Regions from separate parts of the Paenibacillus sp. NPDC057934 genome, predicted to be linked through region 1. Evidence: predicted binding sites of a transcription regulator. Region 1 holds the regulator's gene; each other region holds the start of a gene.
The links. Region 1 encodes NrdR, which represses ribonucleotide reductase genes. Its sites were predicted from a motif close to AACACNATATATNGTGTT; they were not measured.
Positions count from the first base shown of each region.

Region 1 (7,469 bases):
CCGGCTACAGCTTTCATATGGCCATTCCCGCCATCCCATAGCTCACGGTGCCCCTCCATCCAGGTAGACGTCGCCTGAGAAGTCCCTTTGAACTCCGGCAACCGGAAATGTCCGGTCACAAAAGCAAAGATCATCGTCCGTTCCGGCTGCTCCTGCTGCAAGTAACGAATCATGGACAGCATGCCTACGGCGCCATTCTCCTCCACAACATTGATCCCATCCGTATGGGTATTGATGATGATCGCTTCATCTTTATTTTTCCCGTCAATTTTTACATAAAAGGATTCGGTCGGTGCGTTTTTTTGTTCGTCTGCTTCTAAAATCACTGTGGCTTCTTTGTGCTTCTGGGCAGCCTTAATCACCTTTTGCCCCTCTGTTTCATTGACCCAAACCGCAGGGATCCCAGCATAGTCGTCCGTAAAAGGCACATATTGCTTTTCAGCTTTTTCGTCCGATACCCCTTTCCAGACTAAAACAACAGCTTTAACACCCATTTCCTTCGCTTGCTCCAACTTGGCTCCTTTTAAGGCCGTAGTGAGCACAAGATCACCTTCGCTTGGAGCGATCCCGTTCTGCTGTGGCGATGAGTCCCGCATGTTCATGACGATCCCAATCGGGAAATCTTTAAAATTTTCAATCTCCACTACAGCAATTTTTCCGCTGGCCTGTTCATAATCACCACGCTTCGTATACACCAGTTCCCCAGTTACACCCTGTTCGCCCGTTTCCCCGGAATAAGGAAAAGCTGATGAGACTTGAATGGGCTGCTGATCAATAATCAAGGAGCTATTCTTTTCTTCCCATCGGTCAAAAGTATATTGATCACGGTATACGGTCAGCCCCATTTCTGTTACTTGCTGCTCCAGCCATGCAATAAACTTATTGTGACCTTCAGAGCCCGTTGTACGGCTTCCAAAGGAATTCATCACTTCAATATCCTGTAGCATCACAGCTGCCGAATCCAATCTATGTTCATCAATGGTGGCCGTGACATCCGCTGGTAATGACACAGGTTTAGTAATCGGCTTCGCATAGATGCCCAGAGCCCACAGCGCACTAACGATAAGAGCAGCAACGCTGAATAATACTTTTCGAACCATCATAAATGCAGTGACTTTTCTTCTTACCGATTGTCCAAAAAGTCCTCTCCATACACCCGCCACGATCAGCAGCAGGATAGATATCGCCAGGAGCCAAAACCCATTGGTCAGCAAAAATAACCCCTCTGTTACGATGGCGCTGATCAACACCACTTGCAGCTTCTCACGCTTCTTTAGAAGTAAATATGAGATGCCTAATTTAATCAGTAAAATGATTATCGTCGCTACCGAGATTACTGTTTCTTGGCCGATGAATACGGTAGCACAAAATGCCAGGATCAACAGCAGTATAGCTGACAATCGTCTGTATAAGTTCTTTAACATGGTGTCCTCCCATTTTAACTATATAGAACGCATAGAAGTGTAATTAACGGCATTTTCGTACCTTAAATCCTCTGCAGCTAGGGGTTAGTGGAAATTAAGTGCAATATTGTACCTTAAATCTTCCAGAAATACCTCTCTAGCGTGTTTTCTCGAAAATTAAGATACAAAAATGCCGCTATATCCCCAATTTACATATTTTATAGAAAAATAAGGTGCAAAAATGCCGTTAGTTGGGGAAGTGCCCCTTGTTAATTTCTTTTGTTCGTCTCAACTAACTACAACTTTGACATTACATTTGTAATGCCTTATGGTTTTAGCATATTGAAAAGAGCCATGAAAAACAATAAATCGAAGGCCAGAACGTACAAATGGAGGGGAATTGTCATCGCAAATCATGAATTATACAGTCCTAACACCTCTAAACATCATTCCAATAAAGAAACCAACCGTTTGACCAGGGAAGCCATCTGTACAGCATTAGTTTTCTTGATTCAGGAGCAGCCCTTTAGCAAAATCAGCATTACTGATATTGTGAAACGTGCCGGGGTCTCCCGAACAGCCTATTACAACAACTATTCCTCTAAGCAGGAAATCCTGGTGGATTTGGTCGATTCGCTTATATTCGAGATTAATCAGAAGCTCTTGCCTTACACCAATGAATTAACAGGTAAAGCCAAAGAACCTGAGAAGTTTATTAGCGTGCTTTTTGAAGTTATTTTTCAACAGCGCGATATCTACAGAGCCCTCCAAAGCGCCAAGTTTGATTATGTGATTTTAGATTGTTTGAACGAAATGATGCTGTCTAACGCGCATGACACAACAGACGAAAATAAGTACGGAATATACTTTAAAGCCGGTGCGCTATATAATGCTATCTCCAAATGGATTGGGTCCGACTTCGCAATATCCACCAGCGAGATGACCCGAATTAGTCTCCACATTTACCATACTCCGATGTCTCAGGAATAAAATGTGCTGCCCAATAATTGAATTTATTTTCACTGGTGAAAAGCCAAATAGCCCGCCACAAGTTAATATGGCGGACTATTTTTCCAGTTATTCTAACGCCTCAGTCGCTCCTACAGACTCTCCAACTCACCCGTTGTCTTAGACAGCAGGCCCTTCAGTTCCTTCATAAACATGTTGATATCCTTGAACTGACGGTACACCGAGGCGAAGCGGACGTAAGCTACTTCATCCACCGGATAGAGTTGTTCCATTACTAGCTCGCCGATTTGACGGCTCTCGATCTCCGCTAGGGCGATACCACGCAAAGCCTTCTCAACCTCCGACACGATGACCTCCAGGCGCTCTACAGGCACAGGACGCTTCTCACAGGCACGGATCAATCCACGGAGGATTTTATCACGGCTGAATTCCTCGCGGCTGCCATCCTTCTTAATTACGATAAGCGGAGTCTCTTCGATCATCTCGAACGTTGTAAAACGCTTGCTACAGCGCTCACACTCTCGCCTACGGCGGATGGACTTATTCTCGTTGGCCGGACGTGAATCAAGCACCTTGGTATTTGTATGATCGCAGTAAGGGCATTTCATAAGCTTAATCACTTCCTTTTGCAAAATGGTGTGCGTCCCGATTTCAGTACGCACCTGACTGCGATCGAACACAATCTCTTTTTTCCATAAATCACCGTTTGTTTGTTGTAATGAATCTGCCAAGTCCGGCACATAATACAGTTACCAACCGATAGGAGGTGAACAGCAATGGGCCAAAACAACAACTCCAACAACCTGGTAGTTCCTAATTCCCGCGCAGCTTTGGAACAATTGAAATACGAAGTTGCTCAAGAATTGGGTATCACGCTTTCTGCAGACGGATACAATGGCAATAAAACTTCTTACGAAAACGGTTCGATCGGTGGTTACATCACTAAACGTCTTGTAACTCTGGCTGAACAACAACTGGCAGGTCAAGTTCACTAATCTGCCTATAGCTTGACTAAAGAAGTATTAAACGGCTCACGGGCTGTTTAATACTTCTTTTCATATACACAGCTAAAATCCCTTGTAGATATCCGTGTACTGATTATAGTAGTAAATCACCCGCTGGACATAATGACGTGTCTCCCCGAACGGGATATCCTTCACATTATCCTCCGTACCGTCCCAGGTTCCCTGCTTCAGCCAGTTCTGGACATTGCCCGGACCAGCATTATAAGCAGCAATAACTGCCGTACGATTACCGTCAAACTGACGAGAGAGCGAGGACAGATACCAGGCCCCCAGCTCAATGTTCACAGATGGCTCATGTTTTAGCCGCTCCAGCGAGACATCAGGAAGCTTGGCCTTTTCCATGGCCCATTTGGCCGTATCCGGCATCAGCTGCATGAGACCAATCGCCCCTTTTTTCGACTCTTTTCCAGTCTTGAAGTTTGTCTCCACCCGGATAATCGCCGCCACAAGGAATGGATCAATCTCATAGGTCGTGCTGTGCTTACGGATCTCTTCTTTATAATGAATCGGATAAAACCACGACATCCAGTTCGTACCAAGGAACAGAATACCTGTAAAGCCGATGAACAGGAGAAGCAGGACTCTTTTTTTGCGCAGCCAGCTCATGACAACCCCAGCCTGTCCCACAAAGCAAGAACCTGGGCCTCAGTATGCTCAAGATCCCTGCTGTTGTCAATGACGTAGCTTGCTCTGCCTGTCTTCTCCTGAAGATCCATCTGCGATTGCAGACGGCTCTCTGCCTGCTCTTGGGTCAGATTGTTCCGTTCCATTAGCCGGGTCAATTGAATCTCACGGGGAACATATACTACAATAATGTCCTGAAAAAGACCCTCCAGCCCTGACTCAAACAGCAGCGGAATATCTACCACAATCAGCGTCTCCGGCGCTTCCTGCTCCATACGGTACATCCGGTCCTTGATCTCCTGGCGAATCGCCGGGTGGGTCAGACCATTCAGCTTCTGGCGAGCCTCCGGCTCATGAAAGACAATGTTCCCAAGCTTCGCCCTGTCGAGCGTTCCATCCGGGTACAGAATATCCTCTCCGAAATGTTCAACGACAGCAGCCAGCACCGGGTGTCCGGGTAGCATCACTTCCCTGGCGATGGCATCGGCATCCACCAGTTTGGCTCCCTTGTTCACGAACAGTGCTGACACTGTGCTTTTTCCGGATGCAATGCCTCCGGTTAAGCCCATGATCATGTACTCACCTCATAACAGCTTCATTATTCCCATAACAATCAACATTAAAGCAGGCAGGACAGCGGCATGCTTCATCCAGGAGCTGCCGGCGAACTTGAATCCTGTCTTCATCCCCATAATTAGAAAGCTTCCGCTAAACAACGCAATCGTGACCGCAGTCCAGCCCGGGTTGAACCCAAGCAGTGCGGCACCCAGTCCTGCACCGAATGCATCCAGTGACAAAGCAATTCCGAGTATCATGGCCTCCAGCGGTGAAATGCTTCCCGAAGCATCCATATCCGCAGAGGAAGGCGTGCGCAGGATCTGTACGACGATGCCGAGCCGCCGCAGTTCCAGTGAGTATACAGCCGGTTTCACTGGCTGAGCGGGCTCATCATCATAATCTTCCGAGTCAACAGCTACTTCCCCATATTTCTCTTCGGACGAGAGGTCAGAGATACTGACTGTGGAAATCTGTGCAGTTTCCTGTTGCTGCTCGGCACTAAGAGCCTCTTTCTCCTTCTGAATCCGCGATTGAATCAGTGACCAACAGCCCATCAGGATAAGGATGACTGCGCCTACGCTCGCAGCGATACTGGGTGATACCACCTTCGCCAGCAAGACGCCAACCTGCATGGAGACATAGATGACGATGCCAGAGCATAACGAGATAATTAGGATCGAGAGCAGCGGTATTTTCATTTTTCGCAAACCATATGTAATGCCTACACCAAATCCATCCAGACTCAGGGCCAACGCCAATAACAGCAATGATAAAAATGGGCTGAGCACCCGCCATCCCTCCCGTGAAGAACCGTCCTGCCTAACTTAATAAGCAAGACGTTCGCTTGATTAGAGCCTTCTTCACACAGTATATGGGCGGGACACATTGAGGGTGTCAACCATCTGCAGCTTGGGATGAAGTTCAAAGTACCTAGAGGAACTCAGGTAAGATCCGGCAAGCCGGTGTATAGAATTGATTACCGAACCAGCACTGTACTGACACGCTGACAGCTTGGACAATAATGCGTCCCACGGCCGCCGACCACACTCTTCTCAATCATTGTTCCACAAACAGCACACGGCTGGTCCTTGCGGCCATAGATCAGCAATTGCTGCTGATAGGTACCACTCTCCCCTTGGCCGTTCACATATGATTTGACGGAGGAGCCACCAGCATTAACGGCTTCCGTAAGCGTGGATACAATCGCATGATGCAGCTTGTCGAGCTGTTCCCGGCTCAGCGCTTTAGGGCTGTCCTCCGGGTGAATACCCGCACGATGCAGCGATTCATCTACATAGATATTCCCAATGCCGACCACATATTCCTGATTCAGCAGCAGGGATTTGATTTTGGTGCTTTTGCCAGACACAATCTCCCTGAACCGTTCCGGGGTAAAAGAAGGCTCTAGCGGCTCATCGCCCAGTTTGTTCAGCGGCGGCAGACTGAGGTCCTCCCCCGGTTGGAACAGGTGCATCGTACCGAATTGGCGCACATCCGTATAGCGCAGCTCGGTACCATCTGTAAAATGAAAAATTACATGGGTATGCTTGTCCAGCGGCTCATCACTGCCATGCAGTCCGTAACGGCCTTCCATCCGCAGATGGGAGACCAGGACAAGACCGTCCAGCAAGATCCGCAAAAATTTGCCTCTACGCTCTACTCTTTCAATAGTATGACCCGCCAGCATGTGGGCAAAGGCCATGGTATCATCCGGGCGCTGAATAATCCGCGCCAAGCGGACGGTGACGTTCTCTATCTGCTTTCCTTTGACTAATTCGTTAAGTGTTCTCTTCACTGTTTCGACTTCCGGTAATTCCGGCATAGTTCTCACCTCTACTCCATTATACCGGATTTCGGAGGCACACGGGGGTTCTATTTCGCCTCATACCAGTTGCTTCCATAACTTACCTCTGCCTTGAGCGGAACCGAAAGTTTCAGTGCACCTTCCATGACCTCGGGGAGTAGCACCTTCATGAGCTCCAGTTCCTCCGCTGGCACCTCGAACACAAGCTCATCGTGTACCTGAAGCAACATGCGGCTCTTCAATCCGCGTTCGAATAGCGCTTTGTCCATGTGGACCATCGCCAGTTTGATAATATCTGCGGCTGTACCCTGAATCGGTGTATTCATCGCTGTACGCTCTGCAAAGGAACGCAGATTGAAATTGCTGGCATTAATCTCCGGCAGGTAGCGACGGCGTTCCAGCAGTGTGGTGACATATCCGTTCTTCTTCGCCTCCACCACAATCTCATCCATATAACGGCGAACGCCCTGGAATACTTCAAAATATTGCTCGATGAACCGGGCAGCTTCCTTCCGCGGAATATTGAGGTTCTGCGAAAGGCCATAGTCGCTGATACCATACACGATACCGAAGTTTACTGCCTTGGCAGAGCGGCGCATGTTGCTGTCCACTTGCTCGGCGGTCACGCCAAAGACATCCATCGCGGTTTTTGTATGAATATCCATATCATGCAGAAAAGCGTCCTTCAGCCGCTCATCGTCAGAGATATGCGCCAGAACCCGCAGCTCGATCTGAGAATAGTCCGCGGCCAGAATGGACCAGCCCGGCTCTGAAGGTACAAACACTTTGCGGAGCTTACGCCCCTCCTCCAAGCGAATCGGGATATTTTGCAAGTTCGGGAATTGGCTACTGAGGCGTCCGGTTGCCGCAATGGTCTGACGGTAAAATGTATGGACTTTGCCCGTATCTGGTGAGATTTCCTTGAGCAGCCCTTCCACATAAGTGGATTGAAGCTTGGCGATCGTCCGGTATTGCAGGATCAACCGCACAACATCATGATAAGGGGCCAGCTTCTCCAGCACCTCGGCATCCGTAGAGTATCCGGTCTTCGTCTTCTTGACGACAGGAAGCCCCAGCTTCACGAAC
Region 1 covers NZ_JBHVPB010000006.1:155,685-163,153, reverse strand. Annotated here, with positions in the region: gene ACFVRY_RS15590 (hypothetical protein) at 1-1,424, opposite strand, end outside; gene ACFVRY_RS15585 (TetR/AcrR family transcriptional regulator) at 1,758-2,393, shown strand; gene nrdR (transcriptional regulator NrdR) at 2,504-2,980, opposite strand; gene ACFVRY_RS15575 (alpha/beta-type small acid-soluble spore protein) at 3,149-3,367, shown strand; gene ACFVRY_RS15570 (lytic transglycosylase domain-containing protein) at 3,440-4,003, opposite strand; gene coaE (dephospho-CoA kinase) at 4,000-4,596, opposite strand; gene ACFVRY_RS15560 (manganese efflux pump) at 4,606-5,367, opposite strand; gene mutM (DNA-formamidopyrimidine glycosylase) at 5,556-6,401, opposite strand; gene polA (DNA polymerase I) at 6,452-7,469, opposite strand, start outside.

Region 2 (7,469 bases), on a different contig from region 1:
AAGGTGCCTTGTCCAAGCTCTTCGTCGTAGAAATCTTCAAGACCGAGAGGGCGGCCGTTCTCGTCCTTCCAGCCCATCACTTTCTTGATTTCATGCGGGCAGAACAGGTTCCAGTGACTGCGCGCTTCTACAGCTTCCATGAACAAGTCCGGCAGGCAGACGCCATGGAAAACGTCATGCGCGCGCATCCGCTCGTCGCCGTTGTTCAGCTTAAGATCCAGGAAGGCCAGAATATCCTTATGGAAAACGTCGAGATATACAGCCACGGCGCCTTTGCGCGTACCAAGCTGGTCTACACTGACAGCGGTATTGTTCAGCTGGCGAATCCATGGGATAACGCCGGAGCTGGTGTTCTTGTGGCCACGGATATCGGAGCCGCGGGCCCGGACTTTACCGAGGTAGACACCGATACCGCCGCCCATTTTACTAAGCCGAGCTACGTCTGTATTGGAATCGAAGATACCTTCGAGAGAGTCATCAACAGTGTCGATGAAGCAACTAGAGAGCTGACCGGCTACCTTTTTACCCGCATTGGACATAGTTGGAGTAGCGGCAGTCATATAGATGTTGCTCATCGCCCAGTAGGCTTCTTTTACAAGCTCCATACGTTTCTCTTCCGGCTCGGTGTGCATCAGGTACATCGCAATGATCATGTAACGCTCTTGCGGCAATTCCATGACACGGCCGTCAAAATCATGCGCCAAATAGCGGTCAGACAGGGTCAGTAGGCCAATATAGTCAAACAGCAGGTCGCGGGTATAGTCGATAGTAGCGCCAAGCTCGTTGATTTGTTCTTTGGTATAGTGAGATAGTAGTTCTTCGCGGTAGATCCCTTTTTTCACCAGGTCGGCAATCAAGGGATACAGCTCACCATAAGGCTCTTCCGGATAGGCTTTGTAACGGCGGTTTACAGCAGCTTTCTTATATAATGAAGTTAAAAGCGAACGTGCAGCAGCAAATTTCCATTCCGGCTCTTCTTTGCTCACCAGTTCCAGGGCGCTCATCGTGAATGCGCTGCTGATTTCTTCTCCGCTCACTTCGTCGCGACGTAGCTTGGATTGTACTCCGCGCAGGAGGGACTCCTTGCTGAGTTGTTCAAGTCCGTTCAGAATGCGGTCGGCGTATACGGAAAGGCGGATTTCATCAAAAGCCAATTGGCGATTATCGGGTTTTACTACGAATTGCGGCATAGTTGTACATCCCTTCATATTTTGAATTTAATTATGATTATTAAAAATTGATCTATTAGACCGTAAAAGGCGCCAAAAACGGCTAAAGCGTCGTTGGCTGCCAAAGTACGATGTCAGGGCCGGCAAGGCTGGCCTCAATATCAATAATGCGCTGATTGGAGCTCCCGCGGTAGGGGAGGGTGGTGTCTTTTAAAGCTTCTTCAAAACGTCCGTCAATCAGCACCTGACACTGGCTGAGCAGACGCCATTCCGGTGAACCGGAGACCGCTGTAACCTCTTCGTACGTGTACCCGCTGTAGATCCAGACCGGAAAGTCTGGGAGCGTGGCACGAAGTTCCTCAATGAACTCTACTACTTCTTGTGCAGAAAAGAAAGGGTCACCGCCTGCCAATGTTAGTCCGTCCAATAGCGGGTTGGCCGCAATCTCCGCGATTAGCTCACGTCTGCGCTCCGGGGTAAAGGCTTCCCCGTAATTAAAATTCCACGTCTTCGGATTGAAGCAGCCCGGGCAGCGGTGGCGGCACCCGCTAATGAAGAGGACGGCCCGCAGGCCCTCGCCTTCATTAATTGACTCGGGATAGTAGCCACAAATATTCATAGATGCTTAACCCGGTCCCTTACTTCCGCCTGCTTGGCCGCATTGAAGCGGGTCTGATAATCTCCGGTCAAATATCCCGTCACCCGGCGCAAGCGCCGGATATGAACTTCATTCTCATGGGCGCCGCAGGAAGGGCAATTCGTGCCGATCACCCCTTCATAGCCGCAGCCTTGGCAGCGGTCTATAGGGTGGTTGATGCTAAAGTAGCTAATCTCCTGCTGGAGAGCGTATCGGATAATTTTGACAAAAGCGGCCGGGTTGCTGCGTGCATTGCCATCTAATTCGACATAGGATATCGCACCGGCATTGCAGTACTCATGGAAAGGAGCTTCCAGACTGATCTTCTGGGCAGCGCCCAGAGTGTAGTATACAGGAATGTGAAACGAGTTGGTATAATATTCGCGGTCGGTGACGCCGGGAATGGATCCCAGTACCTTATGATCGACCTTCGTGAACTTGCCGGACAAACCTTCAGCAGGCGTAGCGAATAGGGTGATATTGAGATTATATTCCTCGCTCTTCCGATCACAATATTCCCGCATGTGGCGGACAATAGCCAGCGCTTTGGCGTGAACCGCCATGTCTTCCCCGTGGTGCTTGCCATACATAGCCTTCATGCATTCCGCAATCCCGATGAAGCCAAGCGACAGGCTGCCATGCTTCAACAGCTCGCCAACGCTATCCTCTGGCGCCAAATGTTCGCCGCCTTCCCAGACCCCCTCACGCATCATGAAATCGGATGCTTTGGCTTTCTGGGAGGCTTGAATACGGAAGCGGTGAAGCAGACCGTCCAGCGCGATGTCCAGATAATGATCCAGGTCGCTATAGAAGCCTTTTTCATCGGCTACCTTGCGGCGACCTGTGACGATGCCATGTGCCAAACCGAGGCGCACCAGATTCAATGTATTAAAGGAAAGGTTACCTTTACCAGAACAATGATTGCGGCCAAAACGGTCGCTGAGCACGCGAGTGCGGCAGCCCATGGTGGCGAACTCGGTATCGGGATTAGAAGAATCATAATACTGCATATTCAGCGGTGCGTCTAGGTTGGCAAAGTTCGGATATAGTCTGCGTGCAGAGCACTCAGCCGCCTTGATGAACAGTTCATAGTTCGGATCACCCGGCTGCTGGTTGACGCCCTGCTTGCACTTGAAGATTTGAATCGGGAACACCGGCGTCTCGCCACTGCCGAGTCCGCGCATGGTTGCCGTTAGCAAGGAACTGATCACGAGCTGGCCTTCTGGCGATGTGCAGGTACCGTAGTTGATGCTGGTGAACGGAATCTGTCCGCCGGACCGGCTCGACATGGTGTTCAGATTATGTATCATACTCTCGGCAGCCTGGAGTGTTTCACTTTCGGTTTCTTTTAGCGCAAAACGGAACGCCTTAGGATACTGCTCTGCCAGATCGGTGCGGCTCATATGAATTTCGCCAAGCTCAAGTGGCTCCACGGTTTGTTTTTCTTCAAAATAATCCAGGCCCTTGCGGAATAGCTTGGCAAAGGATTTGGTGACATATGGAGCTAGATCGTAATCCAGCTTATTGGCGGATACACCGCCGTATTGGGCATTTTGCTGGGATTGAAAAATAATCGCTACCAGTGCCATAGCCGTCATAATTGAGTTCGGGGGGCGTACACTGCCATTGCCCGTGTTGAAGCCTTCACGCAGAAGCTTCTCGAACGGGATAAAAATACAATTGGTCGTTCCGATCGCATATTGGTCCAGATCATGCACATAGACGACGTTGTCCTGGATGGCTTGTACCAACTGCGGCGGCATCGTGAAGTTACGGGCATACCATTTGGAATATTCACTGCCGAACTTGCTCATTTTACCGGAGAAACTCTCCCCGTTCAAATTTGCGTTCTCCCTGAGCAAGTCGAGGTCCCGGCTGTCAATAATATCGCGCCCCAAATGAATAACTTCTTCCAATAAAGCTTCCTGTGCCTGTTGACCACTGTTGTACGGCTTCTCCAGCAATGTCATGTACTGATCTCCTCTCCATATAAAAAGACATCCTCTGCTGTGACATGCAGAAAATGCCCGTGTGCTTGTCGTAACTATCCTAAACAGGATAATAACCCGGTCTTGTGATGTAGGCTTGCATGCGGACACCATTTCTGCTTCCTGCATACCTCTATTAATCTCCCGATATACGGGAGGGTGAAAACACCGTTTACCACTATATTTTGTCGATAGAGATTACGATACATCAATATATTGTGTTTGTAAAGATTTTTTAGCAAACCCGCGCGGGGGCTGGGATCACCCGTTTTTCTCCACAGATAGTCCACAGACCATCCACAGGTAATCCACAAATCATCCACAAAAAAAGCTGAAATGGTTCATAATTTATCCGAAAATATGCCACAAACCGTCCATAAATGAGATATAGGTTTTTACTAGATTTTGTGCTACGAGAGCTAGAAATCTCTAAGGGCAGAAAACAATTATACATCCGGTTTGTAGGAGAGACGGAGAGTGGGTACAATAAGGGAAAGTAGTTGTTTTTCCAAAATGAAAAGACAAGGGAGGGATTTGGCATGCCGATAGCTGAAGTTACGGTCATTCCGATTGGCACGGGCAGTACCAGTCTGAGCGCTTATGTTGCGGATATGCAGCGTGTGTTAGAGACGGTGGAGGGAGTGACGTATGAACTTACGTCCATGGGAACCATTATTGAAGGCCCGCTACAGCGGATTCTCGCCGCTGTGGAAGCCCTGCATGAGTCTCCTTTTACTAACGGGGCCCAGCGTGTCTCCACCGCTGTCAAGATTGATGACCGCCGTGACAAGCCCTCTAGCAGTAGAAGTAAGCTTGAATCCGTAGAGCGTAAGCTCCATACTGATCTGGTGGAATAACCGGGTCTGTCATTAGCCTCGAAAAAGGAATTGATTTTTCCAGAATAAGGGGTATAATATTTTTTGTTTAACGAAGTTACAGCTTCAAGCTGGTGTAGCTCAGGGGTAGAGCAACGCACTCGTAATGCGTAGGTCGGGGGTTCAATTCCCTTCACCAGCATTTCCAACAAGATGATATTGGCGCGGATTCCGGGGGTTCGGAGCCGCGCCTTTTCTGTTCTTTTACCATTCTGCTTGGATTCATTTAATTCATTCTCTTTAGTTCTTCATCAATAAAGTTCTTTGTAGCCCTTTCTTTAGAAAATTTGTCGTTATTATATTGTTTGGAACCCTGCTTTGGAACAGATAAACTTTCCCAACTACTCTTTTTTAAAATTTTTGCAGCGTAAATGATTTGCCCAACGTGATATGGGTAATGTGCCAATTGTCTATTGATTGCTTCAATAACGGTGTGTCCTTCATTCCGTATATAAATAATTTGTGATAATTGATCCGCATGAATTGAATCCATTGCATTGAATAAACATGTCCAGCCTTCGTTCCATTTTATTAAAAGATCCTCTTTAGTGTTAATGTCATTCTCAAACTCTGAATCTCTATCTCTCCATGATTTTTCTCCGTCAGTGCTTAGAAAATCTGTCCATCTTGAAAGCATATTTCCCCATAAGTGTTTTACTATAGTTGCAATACTATTGGAATCGTCATTAAAAGTTACAAATAATTGTTCGGGATCTACTTGATTAATGGCTGCTTCCCCGAGGGTTTTGTAATAAAGAAATTGTTTTTTGCTACTTTCCAAATAGATTTGCTCATTATCCATTTCAAACACCTTGCTTTCGTATATTATTTTTAATGATCTTATTCTATCAGAAGTCCATTATTTCTGTTCGGACACAGGGCCTAATAGAACTCAATAACACATAAATGTGTTGCATTCGTAATGCGTAGGCCGGGAGTTCAATTCCCTTCACCAGCGTCCTCAAAAAGACAATAAAGGCGCGGATTCCGTGGGTTCGGAGCCGCGCCTTTTTTCAATTAAAGTGCTCGTTAAATTATTTATTTGTTTGCCAGAGTTAGGGCTGCTTCCTCTGCTTCTTTAAATGCTGTCTTTAATATCTCGTCCTTGTTCAGTAGAGCAGTCCCTTGTACTCTCAGGGTTTGGAAATCCTCAATACCAAAGAAATTAAACATGGACTTTAAGTATTTATGCGAGTATTCAACCTCAGTGTACCAGTCATCATTAGTATAGATCGAACCGCTCGCCTGAATGACTACCATGCTTCTCCCATCTTTTAAAAGTCCCACTGACCCTGTATCGGTATACTTAAATGTCTCCCTTGCAATCATAATGTTATCGACATAATCCTTGAGCTTTGATGGAACGTTGAAGTTATGCAGCGGGTGAACAATAAGATATTTATTAGCACTTTTGAATTGTTGTAATACTTCATTCATTCGTCCGGTTACTTCTTTTTCTTGAGTAGTTAGTGCTTCGCCTTTTGCAGATTTGTCCCAAGCGCCTAGGACAGTCTTATCAATTAAGGGAATTTCATCTTCGTATAGGTTAATTTGTTCTATGATTTCATTATTAGGTTTATGCACTTCATAAGTCTCCATGAAGTGTTTGAATACACCAAGACTGAATGAAGTAGTTGAATCAACTAAAGGGTGTGCGTTAATGATAAGCAATTTGCTCATTAGATAGTGCCTCCATAATTAAGTTTTTTGTTGTACATTTATGTAGACAAATGTGAAGGACAATCTGTGACACTTAATCACAAAAAATGAATTTTTGCTGCATGGATGTCTTGGTTAATTTTGTCCGGACATTTCATGATATATGCAAGTGCGTTATGTGGACCGCTTGCAACTTTGTTAATTGTGGTGTTGGATAAGAAGTTCGATATCTAGATAAATGAGTTATAGTAGGGATGTACACCTGATGGCTCAGTGAAATAAAGAAGGAGATAACACAACATGCGTTGCTTAACAATACGGCAGCCCTGGGCTACATTGGTTGCGCTTGGTGAGAAAAACTACGAAACCCGTTCATGGCGAACGGCATATCGTGGAGAACTGGCAATCCATGCCGGTCTTAAAATAGACAAGGCCGCATGTAGACGAGAGCCGTTCCAATCGCTACTCGCAAAGCTCGGCTATACAGAAGGGAATTTACCCACGGGTGTTATTATTGCTACAGGGAAACTGAAGGAGTGCCATGGTATTACTGGGTTGAATGGTATTACTGGGTTGAATGGTGTGGCGCAGTGGATAAGCGAGAACGAACGGGCTTTTGGCGACTATACAGAAGGACGTTTCGCTTGGGAGCTGGAGGATGTTCGCCCGCTGGTTCATCCCGTCCCGGCCAAAGGGCGACTGGGCTTCTGGGAGTACCCCCTTTCGGATGAAGAGGAACATTTCTGATCTTCGTTTAACAAAAATCGTGACATTTTTTAAGCTAATTTTTATCTTAAGATCAGCTTATTTTCAGGTTCGGGGGTTATATTGGATTTACCAAACGCCCCCCAGTGTTTAGTGGTATAGATTTGGGTCCTGCCAACTCCCATGGCAGGGCCTATTTTTTTAACCGATCCTTAGCATAGGGTAGATTTAGAGTTGAGGGGCAGGATTGATTCTGTATTGCTCCTGCTCATTTCGGAAAGCCGAAATATCCAGTCCTAGATACTTGCGCATATGGATTCCTGCTTGTGCGGCAATGAGTTCATTCAGCAGCAGCATCCGTTCGTGATATCCCCGGCAGATGAATTTAGCCTCAAGGCCATGCGGGAGCTTATGTTGTTCATATACCTTAATGCCG
Region 2 covers NZ_JBHVPB010000004.1:381,806-389,274, forward strand. Annotated here, with positions in the region: gene ACFVRY_RS11535 (ribonucleoside-diphosphate reductase subunit alpha) at 1-1,190, opposite strand, end outside; gene nrdG (anaerobic ribonucleoside-triphosphate reductase activating protein) at 1,273-1,788, opposite strand; gene ACFVRY_RS11545 (anaerobic ribonucleoside triphosphate reductase) at 1,785-3,776, opposite strand; gene ACFVRY_RS11550 (MTH1187 family thiamine-binding protein) at 4,334-4,651, shown strand; tRNA gene ACFVRY_RS11555 (tRNA-Thr) at 4,740-4,811, shown strand; gene ACFVRY_RS11560 (DUF1572 family protein) at 4,896-5,471, opposite strand; gene ACFVRY_RS11565 (FMN-dependent NADH-azoreductase) at 5,708-6,349, opposite strand; gene ACFVRY_RS11570 (ASCH domain-containing protein) at 6,629-7,075, shown strand; gene ACFVRY_RS11575 (YhjD family protein) at 7,262-7,469, opposite strand, start outside.
Region 2: ACFVRY_RS11545 (anaerobic ribonucleoside triphosphate reductase) is a predicted target of NrdR. The motif match lies at 4,000-4,017, and genes of this name have one in related genera.

Region 3 (7,469 bases), on a different contig from region 1:
GAGGAGGGCGTCAATGCCCGTGCCCCCCAGCCCGATGATGAGTATAGGATTGTCAATCGTATCGACTCTGATCTTATCGCTGACAATTCCCCCGCCAAGCGATACATCCAGTTGCTGAATATGCTCTCGTACTACCGGTTTCATAAGCGTTCCTCCTGAACTGTACTAAAGAATCTGGCTAAACCAGGTATTCCAGTAAAATTGTTTTGTCCACGCTATGCAGTGATACCGAAACGCGGTCACCACTTTTCAGTTCCAGACCACGCGACGCATCGGCGGCGCGTCCGGATCTCTCCACGGTAATGCCTTCGCCGCTGCGGAGCAGCAGTCTGTCGTTCTTGCCCGGAGTGAAGACGAGCTTCTCACTTTCCTTGAGCTCAGGTGCTAGTTGAAGCAGCTGGTGCAAGTTGAACTTGCCTCTGAATGCAGCCAGCTTCTTATACTGCGGATAAGTCTTCTCCCCTGTATTCTCGTCCCGTACCTCAATGACGATCTGCCCGGTAAAGCCGCGTGTCGCCTGCTTCCGCAGCAGCCACAGAGCAACGCCAACTGCCAGCAGGAGTACAATCCCGCCAATAATATAATACAGGGTCATTGATTTCGGCTTGTCAGCGAGCGGGTTACTGCTCTCCGGGGCTGCTGTAGCGCCGCCAGTTCCAGCAGTACTTTTTTTGGCACTGACTGTCACAGGATCACTTTCACGGTAAAAACTTCTTTCCTCTGCACGCACCTTCAGCTCGTAATCATGGCTCTCCTTCACCTCAAAGGTCCCTTTGAAGACATCCCCGGTGTTATCCATCGGGATTTCTTCAGTAGCGCCCGTATCCAGATCCTTGGCCAGCAGAACGGCCTTCATATTCTGATACAAATTGCTGAGCGTTACCTGAGTACCGTTGCTGAACAGGTGGGACGCAATATCGATCTTGTCGCCTTTTTTATAGGATGCGGAAGGCAGCGCATCTATTTTAAGTTCCAGGTCATAGTTAAAAACGAGATTAATATCAATTTTATCCTTGGGCACCCCTTTGATCTGGAGCTTCCAATCGCCCTGCTGCGGAGACAACAGCTTGATCAGGCTGTAGGTCTTGGACTTCGAGAGCAGGACATTACCTGAAGGTATAGCTACTTCTTTCCCGGTGGGGTCCTTTAGCTTCGCAGTTACCGGCTGTGAAGACATAATGGAAATATTGGCCTCCAGCACGCTGGCGTTTGGAACATTCACCGTTACTTCCTGAAAGCTGCCATTCCCTGTAATCGACTGCACCGGTACGATCTTAAGCTTGAGATGGCTGGCAAAAATTTCGCTCAGGATTTGCGGCAGATCATCTGCCGAATCTGTAGAGAATGCCTTGCCTCCCGTCTTGGTAGACAGATCAGCCAGAGACTGTTTGTTCAGCTTGCCATCGGCATTCAAACCAATGGTATAAATGGGATAGCCGCTCTTCTTGGCTTCATCCAGCGCTGTATTCAGCTCCTGATCCGATTGGCTCTGGGTCCGTCCGGTAGCTTTGTTAAAATCGTTGTTGCCGTCGGCAAGCATGACGATGAGCGGTTCATGGGAAGGATCGCTGCCATTCTGCAGCACCTTCACTGCCTCCTTCACGCCTACGGCAATATCCGTATAAGCGCCGCGGTCCAGCCCGTCAATGAAGTCCTTCAGATCCTGCTTGTCGGTCGCCGAATTGATCTGCAGCAGCGCCTTTTCCCGCTGCACCTTATCGGTGTAGGCCACTATCCCGACCTTGTCTCCTTGTGCGGACAGCATATCTATGAACATCTTCATTGCTTCGTTGGCAATCTTGTTCTTGTCACTCTTGTTCATGGAGTTGCTGACATCAATCAGCAGCACGGCGTCAATGTGAGATGGCGCCGGGGTTGCGGCATGAGCCAGCCCTGCCCCTAGCGGAGCAATCGCAATGCACAGGGTCAACAGCAGCGCCGGAATAAGGCGCCAAAAGACAATCTTCGATGTTTTTCTACGGTGGTCGTTATGAAGCATAAAGATGGCTCCTCTTGTGTTATAGTAGGCAAATATGGGGAATCAGCCAAAAAGCTAAAATCTGTAAATAGTATGCCATTATGATATAATTAAACCTTGTAAACTTCAACTTTTAGGACTGATGAACCGTTTAGAAAAAACGCTATAATTCACTTTTTTCGCTGCACTATCTTCCAGAAGAAAGGAAAAGTCCCATGATTTCATACGTTATTCTCGGAGTTACGTTCCTATATGTCGTAATTCACATTGCAATCTATGCCTCTCGCCAGCGGAACCCGCTAACTCGGGAAGATATGGATGAGATGCTGCTCGCCACCTTAAATGGAGGTGACAAGGTCCATGAGTAAGAAGAAGCCTGTCACGTTCCGGCCCTTCAAGGCGCCCCGCTATTCCTTCGACAAGCTTCGCATCTGTAGGCGCTGTGGCCGCTATACCGCTCTTAACGAAGAGCGCTGCACCAAATGCGGCAAAGCCTCTCTAGTTTCGGTGGAGAACTATGCCAGAGCCCGTGCGGGACGCAAAATGAACAATCGACTACTGCTAGTCTTGCTGCTTACCCTAGCCGCGGTTTATTTTGGCGATAACACGCTGCAAATGGCCCTGTGTGGTGCAGGCGGACTCCTACTGACCGGGCTTCTCTACTATACGCAGCGAAAAGTCAGGCAGAACGAAAATTTGCGCGCTCTGGAGCACCTGTTGGCCTACAATATCGGAATCATCAAGGAGGGGCTGGAGCTCAACCGCCAGGAAGCAGTGTCCGTCCTTCGTGAAAATGATGTGCTGGCGTATGAGAAGCTGCGCGAGATTGCCATTCTCTTGCGTGGCGACCGGGTAGCCCGGCAGCGGGTCGCCCTCCTGCACGGCTTTCAGCTCCGCAAGGATATGGATCTCGAAATGGAGCAGCTTCTGCTGAGTGAGTTCGAGCCGCTACTGGCCGAGTACATAGGAGAGATTGCCAAGGTGCGCCGGGATCTAATCAAGGACCGCACGCTACGCTATGTTCAGGCCTATGAGACCCAGATTCGGCAAATGGATAAAGGAATCGCTATTCTGACCGGCGTGGCTGGGGCAGCCGTCCGTATGAAACGTTATGCGCTACTGCACTCCCGTTTCATCGGCAGATACGTGCATGAACTGCCCAAGGACCGTTTCTTGCGATTATCCCGGCTGATCGAGGCCAATCCTTATGAGCCCTGGAACGGGCTTGACCAGACTGTAGCCGAAATCCGTGAATTCAAGTATCGCTGGGACCCTGAATTTCAATAAACCATCGTATGGCAAAAAAGAGGCTATAATATATGACGATCAAAGAAGTAATATCCCTGCGAAATTTTATGATCATTTTGTGTATATTGATGCTCTTACTGCTGGGGCAGAAGGCCCAGCGCATGTCTGACAAGGTGAATGCTGTGCAGGAAGGTGATCGCCTACATACGGCAGGCGACCTTATCGGCGCAGAAGAAAAATACCGTGAGGCGAGAGATAATCGCTCCTTTCAATACAAAGAACAAGAGATAGCAGCACGATTGGAGCAATTGGCCCCGATCACAGCCATCCGTACTGGCCTGGACAGTGTTGCCCGATTCGCCAGCTCGCAAGCCCTGTCAGGTGACTTTGAAGGATTCATGAAGAGCTATGACGATCTTCTCAAGCTAAAAGCTCAGTATATGCAGCCCGGGGACCCTTATGAAGTCTATTATCGCAAGCTGTCCGCGGCGTCGGACCTATCTGAGGAATGGACGACCTTCTTTCAGCAATTCAAAAAGCAGTTTATGGACACCCTTGCCCAAAACGGTAACGGAAACGATGGCGGGGATGAAGTAAAATGGAAACTTCTGCAGATACCGGATGCCTTCTTCGGCGGTGCACCTGCCAAGCAGAAGCAACTGAATGCTGCGTTCCGCAACCACGATACCGGTCAGTTAAAGGCCTTGGCCGCGGCCGGAAGCTTCGGTCCCTTGCTGGAAAACACCCTGTCCATGCAAAAGGCGTACGTCAGCCATAAGTATGCTGCACCCTGGCTCAAAGAGCAGGTGGAAAGCAGCGGACGAATCATCCTGAAGAAAGATTTGGAGGGTAAGAACATATCCGCCTTCGCAGAACATGCTGCCGCCTATCGCAAGTTCGTAAGCAGCGCAGGCTTCAAGGCAACCCAAGTGCTGAAGTACATAGATGCTCAAAATGCCAAACTGCTTAATAGTGCCGCGAGCAAAGCCAAAAACGGAGCATACGAAGACGCAATCAAGCTCTACACCGAGCTATCTCCATTAAAAGATCATTCGGAAGACATTGCGGCGGTCCGTCTCGCCTGGAATATAGCTGATCCTGTGCGGTTGCTCCCCGGAGGTGGGGATCGGGGACGCTACAATAATGTAATTTCCGGTAAAGGAAAGTACGGGACCAAGGTCTATGTTGCGGCAACTGACAGCAGCGGGTCTCTTCATTATGCCGTAATGAATAAGGAAAATGCTGTGTCATCTTTCTCCATGGGCGTTATTCCCGGATTCCCCTCCCTGCACCGGATTTTCTTTGACGAGGCGCTTGCGGCGGCCGCCGGAGAACCTGTCGTTGTTGCTGAAGCCGACAGTACGGACGATAACGGCAGGACTCTTTTTACTGGTTACGCGCTTCAGGCGCAAGGAATTTCACAACTGTTCTCCTTTAGCGGAGACAGCTATGAACTTCAGCCAGATGGTTCCATACTTGTGCATAATGTTGGTACTGGTGCCGGAGATGGTACCGCGGGGCAGACAGCCATTTATCGCAAATCGGGAGAAACTTACCAATTCTCCGAAATCGTACAAGCGTACCCGCCAATTCTGGCGTCGGAGCTGGAGCTTCATCCTTTTCAGAATGTAGCGATAAGCTGTGAAATCTATCTCGACAATTCAGGCAGTGCTGTCGCTTATGCTGATGGGCGCTACATCCTGCTTCAGGGCTATCAAGGGTCCATAACAGGCCCCATGCTGCTAAGCGGTCAGTTCCAGAACGGCTACGGTATACTGCAGACCGAAACTGGTGAAGAGAGCGTGCCCATATTTGTGGTAACTTCTACTGGGAGTCTGAGTATAGTGAACTAAGTGAATCAAGTCAGCACAGACACCCTCCTGGATTGAATTCAGGGGGGTGTTTATTGCCGGCAACTTTTCCTCCATTCACAAAAGAGACAAGGATCATTTTTAAATTATTTTTGCCCTGGGGAGCTCTCTCAGTTGCGCATTCTGGATCTGATCCAAATCCCTTATTCCACCTGCCCTTTCGCTGATATTCCTTCTTAATCCATCTCCTTTTCTAGTATGAAATCTCGTGATTTGCGCGTTCTCCCTACCTCTTGAGATCTATTGACTTCTCCATATCTAGTGTTAAAATGATTAAGCGTCTCTAAATATAGTGTTATTCCGAAGAAAACGGTTTATATACAGGGTAAACCCTATCAGGGCGCGGTTTATCCCAAAATCTAATTTTAATAAGCTGGAACATTCGCTTCCACTAAGGAGGAAAACAACCATGCTGATCGCTTATGACTCCAAAACAGGCAACGTCAAACGGTTCATTGGCAAGCTGAAGCTGCCGGCCGTACAGATCGAAGAGCATATGACGATAGACGAGCCTTATGTACTTGTTACATACACCACCGGATTTGGACAAATTCCAGAGAAGGTGTCTTCTTTTTTGGAGAACAACCATACAAGTCTTAAAGGAATCGCCGCCAGCGGCAACAAAAACTGGGGTCAACTGTTCGCGAATAGCGCAGATTTGATTGCAGAACGGTACAATGTGCCGGTAATTGGCAAGTTCGAGTTGTCGGGAACTTTTGGCGATGTAGAACGGATTAAACAGGAGGTGAACCGAGTTGCGGCATATTGAGCTGAACAACATGCTTTTGAAGAGAGACGAAGAAGGATTCTTCCAATTGGATAAGGACCGCGAGGCGGTTGTGGAATTTATGGGAGAAGTGGAGCGACGCAGCCTTACTTTTACAGACACTAAATCCAAAGTGGATTATATGATAGAGAATGATTACTACGAGAACCTGTACGAACGCTACAGCGCTGAAGAGGTTGAGGATGTTTACCGGATCGCACATGAATATGGCTTCCAGTTCCCATCCTACATGGCGGCTTCCAAGTTCTATACAGACTACGCGGTGAAGACCAATGACCGGAAGCAATACTTGGAGCATTACCCGGATCGTGTAGCTGTGGTGGCTCTGCATCTGGGTCGCGGCAATGCCGATACTTCTCGTGTGCTGGTCCGCTCGATGATGGAGCAACGTCTTCAACCCGCTACGCCGACCTTCCTGAACGCGGGCAAAAGCCGCCGAGGCGAGATGGTCTCCTGCTTCCTGCTCGAAATGGATGACTCTCTGAATTCGATCAACTATGTTCTGAATACTTGCATGCAGCTCTCCAAAATCGGCGGCGGCGTAGCAGTTAACCTCTCGAAGCTGCGCTCGCGCGGTGAGACGATCAAAGGCGTGGAAGATGCGGCCAAAGGTATCGTGCCTGTGCTGAAGCTTATGGAAGATGGATTCTCCTATGCCGACCAGATGGGGCAGCGTAAAGGCTCCGGGGCGGCTTACTATAATATTTTTGGCTGGGATGTGCTAGAGTTCCTGGATTCCAAAAAAATCAATGCCGACGAAAAACTGCGGCTCAAAACGCTGTCCATCGGGCTGATCGTGCCAAACCGCTTCTACAAGCTGGCCCAGGATAACCAGCCGCTGCATGTGTTCGCACCATATAGTGTATACCAAGCATACGGCATCCATCTGGACGATATGGATTTGGACGAAATGTACGACAAACTGCTTGCTGACCCGCGCGTTAAAAAGAAAGTCGCGATGGGCGCACGTGAGATGCTGACCAAGATCGCCATGATTCAGTTGGAATCAGGCTACCCATATATTATGAATAAGAGCAATGCCAACAAAGCGCACGCGCTGAAAAATATCGGCCAAGTGAAGATGTCGAACCTTTGCACGGAGATTTTCCAATTGCAGGAGACCTCGGAAATTACGGATTACGGTCAAGCAGACACCATCCGCCGGGATATCAGCTGCAACTTGGCTTCACTCAACATCGTCAACGTTATGGAGCATGGCAAAATCCGTGAATCCGTCCATGAGGGCATGCTGGCCCTAACAGCTGTCAGCGATATGACCACCGTCTCCAATGCCCCAGGCGTGGCGAAGGCGAACAAGGAGATGCACTCCGTCGGACTGGGCGTTATGAACCTGCATGGTTATTTTGCGAAGAACAAGATTGCTTATGAAAGTGAACAAGCCCGGGATTTCGCCCGCACCTTCTTCATGACCATGAACTTCCACTCGCTGGAGAAGAGTATGGAGATCGCTGCCGAGACCGGTGAGACCTTCCATGGCTTCGCAGAATCGGATTATGCCTCAGGCGTCTACTTCGAGCGTTATCTGACTACGGATTACCGTCCGGTGACACCTAAGGCACAAGAA
Region 3 covers NZ_JBHVPB010000011.1:222,815-230,283, forward strand. Annotated here, with positions in the region: gene ACFVRY_RS24340 (tubulin-like doman-containing protein) at 1-144, opposite strand, end outside; gene ACFVRY_RS24345 (vWA domain-containing protein) at 179-1,999, opposite strand; gene ACFVRY_RS24350 (hypothetical protein) at 2,194-2,346, shown strand; gene ACFVRY_RS24355 (hypothetical protein) at 2,339-3,265, shown strand; gene ACFVRY_RS24360 (hypothetical protein) at 3,298-5,079, shown strand; gene nrdI (class Ib ribonucleoside-diphosphate reductase assembly flavoprotein NrdI) at 5,507-5,866, shown strand; gene nrdE (class 1b ribonucleoside-diphosphate reductase subunit alpha) at 5,853-7,469, shown strand, end outside.
Region 3: nrdI (class Ib ribonucleoside-diphosphate reductase assembly flavoprotein NrdI) is a predicted target of NrdR. The motif match lies at 5,377-5,394, and genes of this name have one in related genera.